Regions from separate parts of the Dorea sp. AF24-7LB genome, predicted to be linked through region 1. Evidence: a T-box and tRNA genes for the amino acid it is inferred to sense, from the RefSeq annotation. Region 1 holds a T-box; the other holds one or more tRNA genes.
What was found. The T-box of region 1 lies ahead of leuS (leucine--tRNA ligase). A T-box ahead of a tRNA ligase gene usually reads a tRNA of that ligase, here a tRNA-Leu.
Positions count from the first base shown of each region.

Region 2: it has a tRNA-Leu gene. The T-box ahead of leuS (leucine--tRNA ligase) is inferred to sense a tRNA for this amino acid. The anticodon was not compared.

Region 1 is NZ_QUFR01000017.1:6,516-11,821, reverse strand. Features, by position in the region: gene DWY31_RS12880 (CapA family protein) at 54-1,433, opposite strand; gene DWY31_RS12875 (hypothetical protein) at 1,586-2,008, opposite strand; partial or broken gene DWY31_RS14290 (P-II family nitrogen regulator) at 2,368-2,985, shown strand; T-box leader at 3,067-3,286, shown strand; gene leuS (leucine--tRNA ligase) at 3,413-5,306, shown strand, end outside.
Region 2 is NZ_QUFR01000001.1:396,758-402,063, reverse strand. Features, by position in the region: gene DWY31_RS02005 (diaminopimelate decarboxylase) at 1-483, shown strand, start outside; gene DWY31_RS02000 (hypothetical protein) at 572-1,216, shown strand; gene DWY31_RS01995 (helix-turn-helix domain-containing protein) at 1,372-1,659, opposite strand; gene DWY31_RS01990 (OB-fold protein) at 1,820-2,311, shown strand; tRNA gene DWY31_RS01985 (tRNA-Leu) at 2,469-2,551, opposite strand; gene DWY31_RS01980 (B12-binding domain-containing radical SAM protein) at 2,688-4,145, shown strand; gene DWY31_RS01975 (fumarate hydratase) at 4,138-4,980, shown strand; gene DWY31_RS01970 (Fe-S-containing hydro-lyase) at 4,982-5,306, shown strand, end outside.

The DNA.
Region 1 (5,306 bases):
ACAGTCTTCAATACTTGGGACATCGGTAAGTGTTCTTATAAAAATTTAGGATTCTACAATCCATCTACAGTATCAGTAGAGGAATCCGTTGTACCTGTCGAGTCTGTTGTGCCGCTGCCGGAAGAATCCGATGCGCTGTCCGGCGAACTATCCGTGGAACTGTCTGAGCCGGCATCTGATGAAGTGTCAGATGTGGTATCTGTCGTTCCGGAAGTAGAATCGGAACTGTCGCTTGCAGGTGTTTTAAATTCTCCGTTTGCAATCGCTTCGTTATAGTTTTTAATCAGATCCAGAAGTGCCTGATTCTGATCTCCTTCTAGTGGTGTCGGGCAATAATCGTTGCGTACTGATGTGGAAGAGATTGAGCAAGGAATGATATTTTCTTTCGCATTTTTCTGAACTTTTCCCTTTTTGAAAGAGAATGTCTGCTGATAGATCATCGTATTCTTATCAGCTGGGTTGGAGTTTCCGCCAAAACAAAAGTTTCCAAGACTGTAGACAATGGATTTGCCTTTGTAGTATTCAATACCCTGCAAAACATGTGGGTGATGTCCGATAACGAGGTCAGCACCCTGATCTACTGCCAGGTGTGCAAGTGTCTGCTGGTTCGTGTCCGGACTGGTTTCTTTTTCCGTTCCCCAGTGGAAATTTGCAATGATCAGATTTGCGCCGTGTTCTTTTAAAGCCTGGATATTCTGTTTTACCTGTTCTTCGCGATCCAGATGATCATTCAGTTCATAAATACCGGTAAGTCCGACTTTGATCTTGCCGATTTTAATGATATCAACGGTATCGTATCCGAATGGAGCGATACCGGCATCGGTCAGGTTTTTGATTGTATCGGTATAACTCTGTTCGCCGTAATCAGAGCTGTGATTGTTCGCTGTATTGGCAGCTTCTACCGAATTGTTTGACAGAATCTGTGCATATTCCGGTGGCGCCTTGAAGGCGTAACTTTTATTTTCTCTCGTTGTCTCTGTAGTCAGTGTTCCTTCAAAATTCACAATAGAAAGATCATCCTTTTCCAGAATGGATTTTACATTTTTGAAGAAATAATCAGCGCCGTATTGATTATAGTAAGCTGGCAGGCTGGTCGAAGAATCAAAATGTTCATCTGTACCAAGCGTACAATCTCCCATGGAACTTATAGTCAGGGAAGTTGTGGAAGGATTACTCTTTCCTTTGATCGTAAATTCATTCACGGTTACACCGGAAGTGTCAATTGAAGGTGCCTTCTTTTTCTTTTTTTGAGCTGTCTGTTCCGTCTTCGGACTGGAGCCGGTAATTGCATGTACAATTGCTTTGATTCCGGAAAAGATTCCAAAGCAGATCAGAAGCAGAATCAGAATTACAACAGCGCGTCTGACGTGAAGATAGATTCTTCTAAGCTTCCGTCGGCGGCGCCTCAGTCTTTGTCTTTCGTTCTTGTCCATTGTTTGTTCCTCTTTTTCATTCTTTTAAATAAGCGTTATAATGCGCATCCTGCCGGAGGTTTTTTACATGATGGGGAATGCAATTTCCTATCATATAAAAACAGGCAGCTTCTGAATACAAAAAGCCGCCTGCTGTTGTCCTGATCAGATCATTAATTTAAAAATGTGCAACCGTCAGTATTAACTGCGGATAAATCGTCTTTGGCAGCACTGATGCTTACATAAAAGTCAATGTTGCATTCGCTAGAGAGTTTTTTCAGTCGTTCGATAAATTCCGGAATATTTTCCAGAGAAATGTCAGCATGTTTTAAAATACCATCGATAAAGATACACTCGATATCATGGTTAGAACTGTACATACCATATAAGAATCCGATATATTCATCTGTGTTAGTAATTGTTGGAAAATCATCCATACAGATTGTACGGATATCAAATGCTACACTTGCTGTGTCGCGATGTGTTTTTTTGATAAAAACAACATTTCCGTTGCATCTCTTAGCCTGCGCATTAGCCTGCTCAATCATTGTTTGTGTTTTTCCGCTGCCTTTTGGGCCTGTTAATAAATTTACCATGGCAAACTCTCCTTTATGTATCAGATTTACTGAATAATATCAGTATGAGTACTTGAGCTTATTATACACGAAATGACGAAAAGGAACAACTATTTTTTAGATTTTTATATAAAATTCTGAAAATTGTACATACGACTTGACAACTGAAAAAACGTACACTAAACTAAACCGCATGAAAGCAAAGGCGCTTCGAGATTATTCTCGAAGCGCCTTTGCTTTCTGATAATCATTGCAGGGATAAAGAACACAAAGGTGTGGTTTTTTGTATGTTGGCGACAGAAATCCATGCCTTTCTTTATTTCATGATTTTTCAGACAGGTAATGAGAGAAGGAGGACGATTATGACAAAAGAGATAATGACAGCAATTACAATGACGATCGTGTTTAAAGTGATCGATAGAACATTGGGACTTCGGGTTTCGGAAGAAGAGGAAATTATCGGTCTGGATGCAACGGAACATGGACTTTCTTCTGCTTATGCAGGATTCAGTTTAATGGATGTTACAGGTGGAGGTATGAATGTAAATGAAAATACAGAACTTGGTGAGAGCGATTATGATGCGGCATCAGAAGTACAGCGTGCAGCGGCAGTGAAGGTAACTACGCCTGTAGATGCAGAGACAGGTATTCATAAAGTTGTAATTATTGCAAAACTTTCCCGGTATGAAAAACTGAAAAATGCATTAAATACACTTGGTGTAACCGGAATGACTGTAACACAGGTTATGGGATGCGGTATCCAGAAAGGCGCCGGAGAAAAATATCGTGGTGTAGAAATGGATGTAACAGTGCTTCCGAAAGTAAAAGTTGAAGTAATAATAGGAAGTATTCCGGTTGAAAAAGTAGTAGAAACCGTAAAGAAAACATTGTATACAGGACGTATCGGAGATGGCAAGATCTTTGTTTACAACGTACAGAAAGTCATTAAAGTCCGTACCGGAGAAGAAGATCTGGATGCGCTGAAAGATGTAGAATAAAAAATATCGTTTTGGAGTGGTGCAATCTTAAGATAGGGGTTGACTTATTTTAACATTCTTCATATAATAGATGGGAATAACGCAGAAACGTTGAAGAGGAATATTAAGAGATCATTGTTTTTCAGAGAGCTGTCGGTTGGTGTGAGACAGCAAGCGTAATCTCCCAACTCGCCTCGGAGTTCTATTATTGAACAGGAGTAGATAATAGCGGGTCTTCCCGTTACAGAAGTGAATGAGTGCATCCGGTATATCCGGGTGAAGAAGAGTGGTACCACGGAAATCAAGCCTTTTCGTCTCTTAGAGATGAGGAGGCTTATATTTTTATATAATAAGAATTTCAGTTTCTATTATACAAAAAGCCTCCGGCAGGCTCTGAAGGTGGAAATCAAACATAAAAAGTTATTTAGAAAACAGGAGGAATGGAAAGATGTCAAAGATCCCTTATAATCATAAGGCAATCGAGAAAAAATGGCGCGAAAACTGGGAAAAGAACCCGGTCAATGTGACAACGAACGATGACGGAAGCAAAAGAGAGAAATATTATTGTCTGGATATGTTCCCATATCCATCAGGAAATGGACTTCATGTAGGACACTGGAGAGGTTATGTAATCTCTGATGTATGGAGCCGTTATAAATTGCAGCAGGGCTATTACATCATTCATCCGATGGGATGGGATGCATTCGGACTTCCGGCTGAGAACTATGCAATTAAGATGGGTGTACATCCGTCTATTTCCACAGAAGCAAATATTAAAAATATCAAGAGACAGATCAACGAGATCGCAGCTTTATATGACTGGGATCGTGAAGTAAATACAACAGATCCGAATTTCTATAAGTGGACACAGTGGATTTTCGTGAAGATGTTCAAAGAGGGCCTTGCATATGAGAAAGAGTTCCCAATCAACTGGTGCCCGTCCTGCAAGACAGGTCTTGCAAACGAAGAAGTTGTAAATGGTAAATGTGAACGCTGCGGAGCAGAAGTTACCAAGAAGAATCTGCGGCAGTGGATGTTAAAAATCACAGCATATGCAGACCGACTTTTAAATGATCTGGACAAATTAGACTGGCCTGAGAAAGTTAAGAAGATGCAGACAGACTGGATTGGTAAATCTTATGGTGCAGAAGTTGACTTCCCGGTAGAAGGAAGAGAAGAAAAGATCACAGTATATACAACCAGACCAGATACATTATATGGAGCAACCTTTATGGTACTGGCTCCGGAGCATGAACTTGCAAAGAGCCTGGCTACAGATGAGACAAGAGAAGAAGTTGAGAAGTACATTTACGATGCATCCATGAAGTCTAATGTAGACCGTATGCAGGATAAGGAAAAGACAGGTGTATTTACAGGAAGTTATGCAATCAACCCGTTAAATGGCGAGAAGACACCAATCTGGTTATCTGATTATGTACTTGCAGATTATGGTACAGGAGCAATCATGTGTGTACCGGCTCACGATGACCGTGACTTTGAATTTGCAACAAAATTCGGCATCCCGATCATCCAGGTTATCGCAAAAGACGGAAAAGAAATTGAAAATATGACAGAAGCATACACAGAAGCTTCCGGAACAATGATTAATTCCGGTGAGTGGAATGGTATGGAATCTTCTGTACTGAAAAAAGAAGCACCACACATTATCGAAGAACGTGGAATTGGTCGAGCTACTGTTAATTACAAACTGCGTGACTGGGTATTCTCACGTCAAAGATACTGGGGAGAACCAATCCCGATCGTACACTGTCCAAAATGTGGCAATGTTCCGGTACCGGAAGAAGAACTGCCGTTACGTCTGCCGGATGTAGAGTCCTACGAGCCGACAGGAACAGGAGAATCTCCGCTTGCTGCAATTGACGAGTGGGTAAATTGTAAATGCCCGCAGTGTGGCGCTGATGCGAAGAGAGAGACAAATACAATGCCACAGTGGGCCGGATCTTCATGGTATTTCTTGAGATATGTAGATAACCATAACGATAAGGAATTAGTATCCAGAGAGAAAGCAGACGCAATGCTTCCGGTAGATATGTATATCGGTGGTGTGGAACATGCGGTACTGCATCTTTTATACTCCCGTTTCTATACCAAATTCCTTTGTGATATTGGAGTGATTGACTTTGATGAGCCATTCCACAAATTGTTCAACCAGGGAATGATCACAGGTAAGAACGGTATCAAGATGAGTAAATCCAAGGGAAATGTTGTATCTCCTGACGATCTTGTAAGAGATTACGGATGCGATTCCCTGAGAATGTATGAACTTTTTGTAGGACCACCGGAGTTAGATGCTGAGTGGGATGACCGTGGTATTGACGGAG
Region 2 (5,306 bases), on a different contig from region 1:
GGAATGGGAGATGTTGAGATTTACACAGAGCTTGGACGTTTCATGATGGGACCGTACGGCTGTCTTGTTACAAAAGCAATCCATGAGAAACATACATACAAAGAATACATTGGTGTAGATGCATGTGCTGTAAACTTAATGCGTCCGGCAATGTACGGTGCTTATCATCATATTACAGTTATGGGCAAAGAGAACAAACCATGCAACTGCAAATATGATGTCACAGGCTCTCTCTGTGAAAATAATGATAAATTTGCAATCGACCGTATGCTCCCGAAGATCGATATTGGAGACCTGCTTGTAATCCATGATACCGGCGCACACGGATTTGCAATGGGATACAATTACAATGGCAAATTAAAATCAGCAGAAGTGTTACTGAAAGAAGACGGCACAGCACAGCTCATTCGACGCGCTGAGACACCAAAGGACTATTTTGCGACATTTGACTGTTTTGATATCGGAAAAAAACTGGTAAAATAAACGGATACATATTGAAAACTTCCATCCTGTAAGGTATCGTAAAGACAGGCTATAAGCGATAGCTTACGGGAAAATGGAGGAAAAAGATATGAGTAGAAAGATGGTTCTTAAAAAATATGGAAGTATTTTCATTGTCTGCATACTGCTTGTGGGACTCCTGTCCGGCTGCGGGATGCGTGAAAAAGACGCAAAAGCCTATGTGACGGCAACACTGGATGCCAGTTATAAAGGGAAGTTCAAGGAATACAAGAAGCAGACAGATGCTACAGAGAAAGAAGTAAAGAACTTATATCAGGAAAATATTGATACGATGATGCAGAGCAGTGGTCTGGACAGTATAGGTGCTTCCGAAAAGATGACAGAGAAGTTCCGCCTGCTGTTTCAGGACATTTTAAAAGCCGCGAATTACAAAGTGCAGAGCGCCGAAAAAATAGACGAGGGGTTCTCGGTGAAAGTAAAAGTGAAACCGCTTAAGTGCTTCTCAGGATTACAGGACGAGCTGACGAAGAAGCTGGAAGCGAAGATGAAGACGTTAAAGAAGATTCCGTCAGACGATAAGCTCAATGAGCTGATGCTGCAGGAAATGTATGATCTCATGGCTGACAAGCTTAAAAGTCCGGAGTATGGGAAAGCGGAAGTTCGTAAAGTCCAGATCGAGAAGGATGATGATGGCGTGTATTCCATCCGGGAGAAAGATCTGACTTCGCTGGATGCGGCAATGTTCCCTATGTAGATGAAATATAATTTGAAATGGCGGAATACATATGTTATACTGCCGTCAGGCAAAGAATGATATGAGTATTCAATGGGTATACGAAATAAACCTCCCTGGAGTTGTAACTCCGGGGAGGTTTATTTCGTATTATGAATATTAAAATTGCAGAGTTTTTAATGCCTGTTGCGCATGGCTTTGATCAGATTCTTAAGAGCAGTTACTTCTTCTTCAGAAATACCGGATAAATCTATCCCCTGCTGTGATTCTACACCAAGCAGATAATCCGTAGATACTTTGAAAATTTTAGAAATATGGATGAGCACATCATAAGACGGCAGACGTAAACCAGTTTCGTATGCACTGATAACGGATTTGGTCAAACCAAGTTTTTGGGCAAGCTGCGCCTGTGTCATATTTTCTCTTAATCGTAATGTCTTTAATGTGTTTCCAAAATCAACCATACCAAAATCTCCTTTTGGTTAGTGTACTACATTATATGTATTTGATTGGTGGAAAATACCTTTAATTAGTTGACTTTACAATCAACTAATAGTAAACTAATAACATCTGGATAGCAGAATTGAAAATTATGCTGTCACACCAAAGTAGGAGGATTACAGAATGAAGAAAAAGGGTGGTAAGTTAAAATGGATAGTCATCATAGTGATTGTTATTGCAGCAATTAGTATGGCTACAAAAGGAGGAAACAATGATTCATCAACAGGGAATACAGAAAGTAATACTGCATCTTCGGAAAAGAAAGATACTAAGAAAAGCGAAAAGAAAAAAATAGAATATAAAAATGTATCTGCAAGTGAATTAATGAAAGCTTTGGAAGATAATGCTGCTGCTGCATCTGACAAATACAAAGGGAAATATTTAAGAATTACAGGAAGAGTATCAACAATTGATAGTGATTGTAAATACATTACTGTACTTCCGGATGATGATGAATACGCTATAATTGGAATTCAATGTAATACACAAAATGATAAACAAAAAAATGATGTAAAAAAATTATCAAAAGACAAAAAAATTGTTGTTAAAGGGAAATGTACAGATGTAGGAGAAGTTATGGGATACAGCCTGGATATTGATGCTATGGCACAATAATATCTCTTAATAATAATTAACGAACCTCACCTGTTTCTGATGATATGAGAATCAGGTGAGGTTATTTTATAAGATGAATTATATTTTGCGGAAACGGGAAGTTTTATGTAAAGAAAAAGCAGTAATGACCAAAAATCATTACTGCTTTCTTAATACCTGCGGATAGTGGGACTTGAACCCACACGAAGTCACCCTCGCAAGATTTTGAGTCTTGTGCGTCTGCCATTCCGCCATATCCGCATACTTGTTACTCAAAGCAACAAAATTATGATAATGTATTTTGAAACGAATGTCAAGAAAATTCTTTATAAAAATAGAAAAGAGGCTTATAATAATAACGGCAAACGAGAAAAGACAGGGTGGAGGAAAGAAACAGATGAAAATTCGTTTTATTGAGCCGGGCAATCGCCCGTATAAACCCACAATTTTAAATTATTTCGTATATGACCGCTATATCCGCACACCGTCGGTGGGCTTAAATACACTTGCGACGATTGTGAAGCGGGAGTATCCGGATACTTATATGTATAGTGAGTCGATTTCTAAGATTCCGATGAAGGATCTTCAGGATGCGAATATTATATTTATCAGCATTTTTACTTATGCGGCGGTTCGCGGGTATCAGATCGCAACATATTTGAAGGAGCATACGAATGCAACCATTGTGATGGGTGGGTTACATGCATCCATGAATGTGAAAGAAGCAGTGAACTATTGCGACTATGTGATGCTGGGTGAAGGTGATGAGACGATTCTTCCACTTATAAAAATGATACAGGAGAAAAAGAAACCGGATACGGCTGGATACGCCTGGCTGGAAGAGGGAGAATTTTACAGCACAGGAAAGACGGTTCCGCCGGAAAATATCGATGTGATCCCGGACAGAAGTCTGATTCATAATTATAAGAAGATGACAAAACATATGACGATTTGGCCGCAGGTACATGCCTCTAGAGGATGTCCGCATAACTGCGACTACTGTGCGCTTGTGAGACATTTTGGCAGATGTGTCAGAAAACGTACACCGGAAAATATTATAGAAGATATTAAATATTCCATTGATTTTTTTGAAAAAGGAAATCACAGAATTGTGCAGGATTTGTGGATCACGGATGATAATTTCTTTGCTGACCAGAAATGGGCAATGGAAGTCCTGCATGCGATCATAGACAGCGGAATCAAATATCGTTTTAATATCCAGGCAAGATATGAAGTGGGTTTCGATGATGAGATGTTAGAGCTGTTAAAGAAAGCTGGATTTTTTGAGCTAGATATGGGTATCGAGTTTATTGATGATGCATCTTTTGAAACTTATCACAAAAAGAGTACAAGAAAAGAGATTGAAAAATCTATCCGCAATATCCAGAAACATGGACTGAGCGTGCGCGGATTATTTATTCTTGGGTCGGACAATCAGAAAAAGGGTTGTGGAAAAGAACTGGCGGATTTCGTGATCCGCAATCATATTCAGGGCGTACTGATCCAGAGCATGTATTTTGTACCGGGGACACCGGCATATGAGGCAAATAAAGACCGTCTGATACATAGAAACTGGGCAAAATATAATGGAAATACGGTACATTATCCAAAGCAGATGACACCGTACGAACTTCAGCTTGAACAGATAGATGCCAGCAGACGGATTTATTCTGTGAGACGGCTGATCGGAGCATGGCTTAAAGAAGACTGGATGCATAAAGTTTTATTTACAGGAGAATTTTTCTGGCATATGAGTACCCGGTATGATCTGAAAAAAGAATTGAAAAATCTGCCAAAAGAGAATATGATAGAAAAAGTGAATAAAAATGCAATGGAGGTACTGCATAATGCGTGAAATTGATGTGGCAAAAATTACAGAAGTTGTAGAAAAATTATGCATTCAGGCGAACCAGTTTCTTCCGGAAGATGTGAAAGGTGCAATCGAGAAGTGCCGTGCATGTGAAGACTGGGAGATTGCGCAAGGCGTGTTAGACAATATTATAGAGAATTATGAGATTGCAGGTGCACAGGAAGTACCGATCTGTCAGGATACCGGTATGGCATGTGTCTTCCTTGAAATCGGACAGGATGTACACCTGACAGGCGGTGATCTTACAGAAGCGGTAAATGAAGGCGTAAGAAGAGGATATGACAAGGGCTATCTGCGCAAATCTGTTGTGAAAGATCCTGTGCGCAGAGGAAATACCGGAGATAATACACCGGCAATGCTCTACACGGAGATCGTTCCTGGAGAACAGGTGAAGATCACAGTAGGCCCGAAGGGATTTGGCAGTGAAAATATGAGCCAGATCCGTATGTTCAAGCCATCTGCAGGACTGCAGGGTATCAAAGATTTTATTCTGGAAGTCGTTGAGACAGCAGGACCGAATCCATGTCCGCCAATGGTGATCGGTGTCGGAATCGGAGGTACGTTTGACAAAGCGGCACTTCTTGCGAAGAAAGCGCTGATGCGTCCGGTAGATTCCAAAAATTCGGATCCATACTATGCAGATCTGGAAGAAGAGATGCTTGAAAAGGTCAATGAGCTTGGAATCGGACCACAGGGATTTGGCGGTCGTACGACAGCAATCGGGCTGAATATCGAGACATTGCCAACGCATATCGCAGGTATGCCTTGTGCAGTCAATATCAACTGCCATGTGACCAGACATAAAACGGAGGTGATCTAAAATGGAAAAACATATCACACTTCCTTTGACAGAGGAACTTGCAAAAACATTACATGCCGGAGATACCGTGTATCTGACCGGAACCATTTATACATCAAGAGACGCAGGACACAAGCGGATGTGTGAGGCGCTTGCAAGAGGAGAAGAACTTCCATTTGATCCAAAAAACGCAACGATCTACTATGTCGGACCGACACCCGCAAAACCGGGACATGTGATCGGTTCTGCGGGACCGACAACAAGCGGTCGTATGGATGCGTATGCGCCGACGATGATGTCTGTAGGTGCAAGAGGCATGATCGGAAAAGGAGCCAGACTTCCGGAAG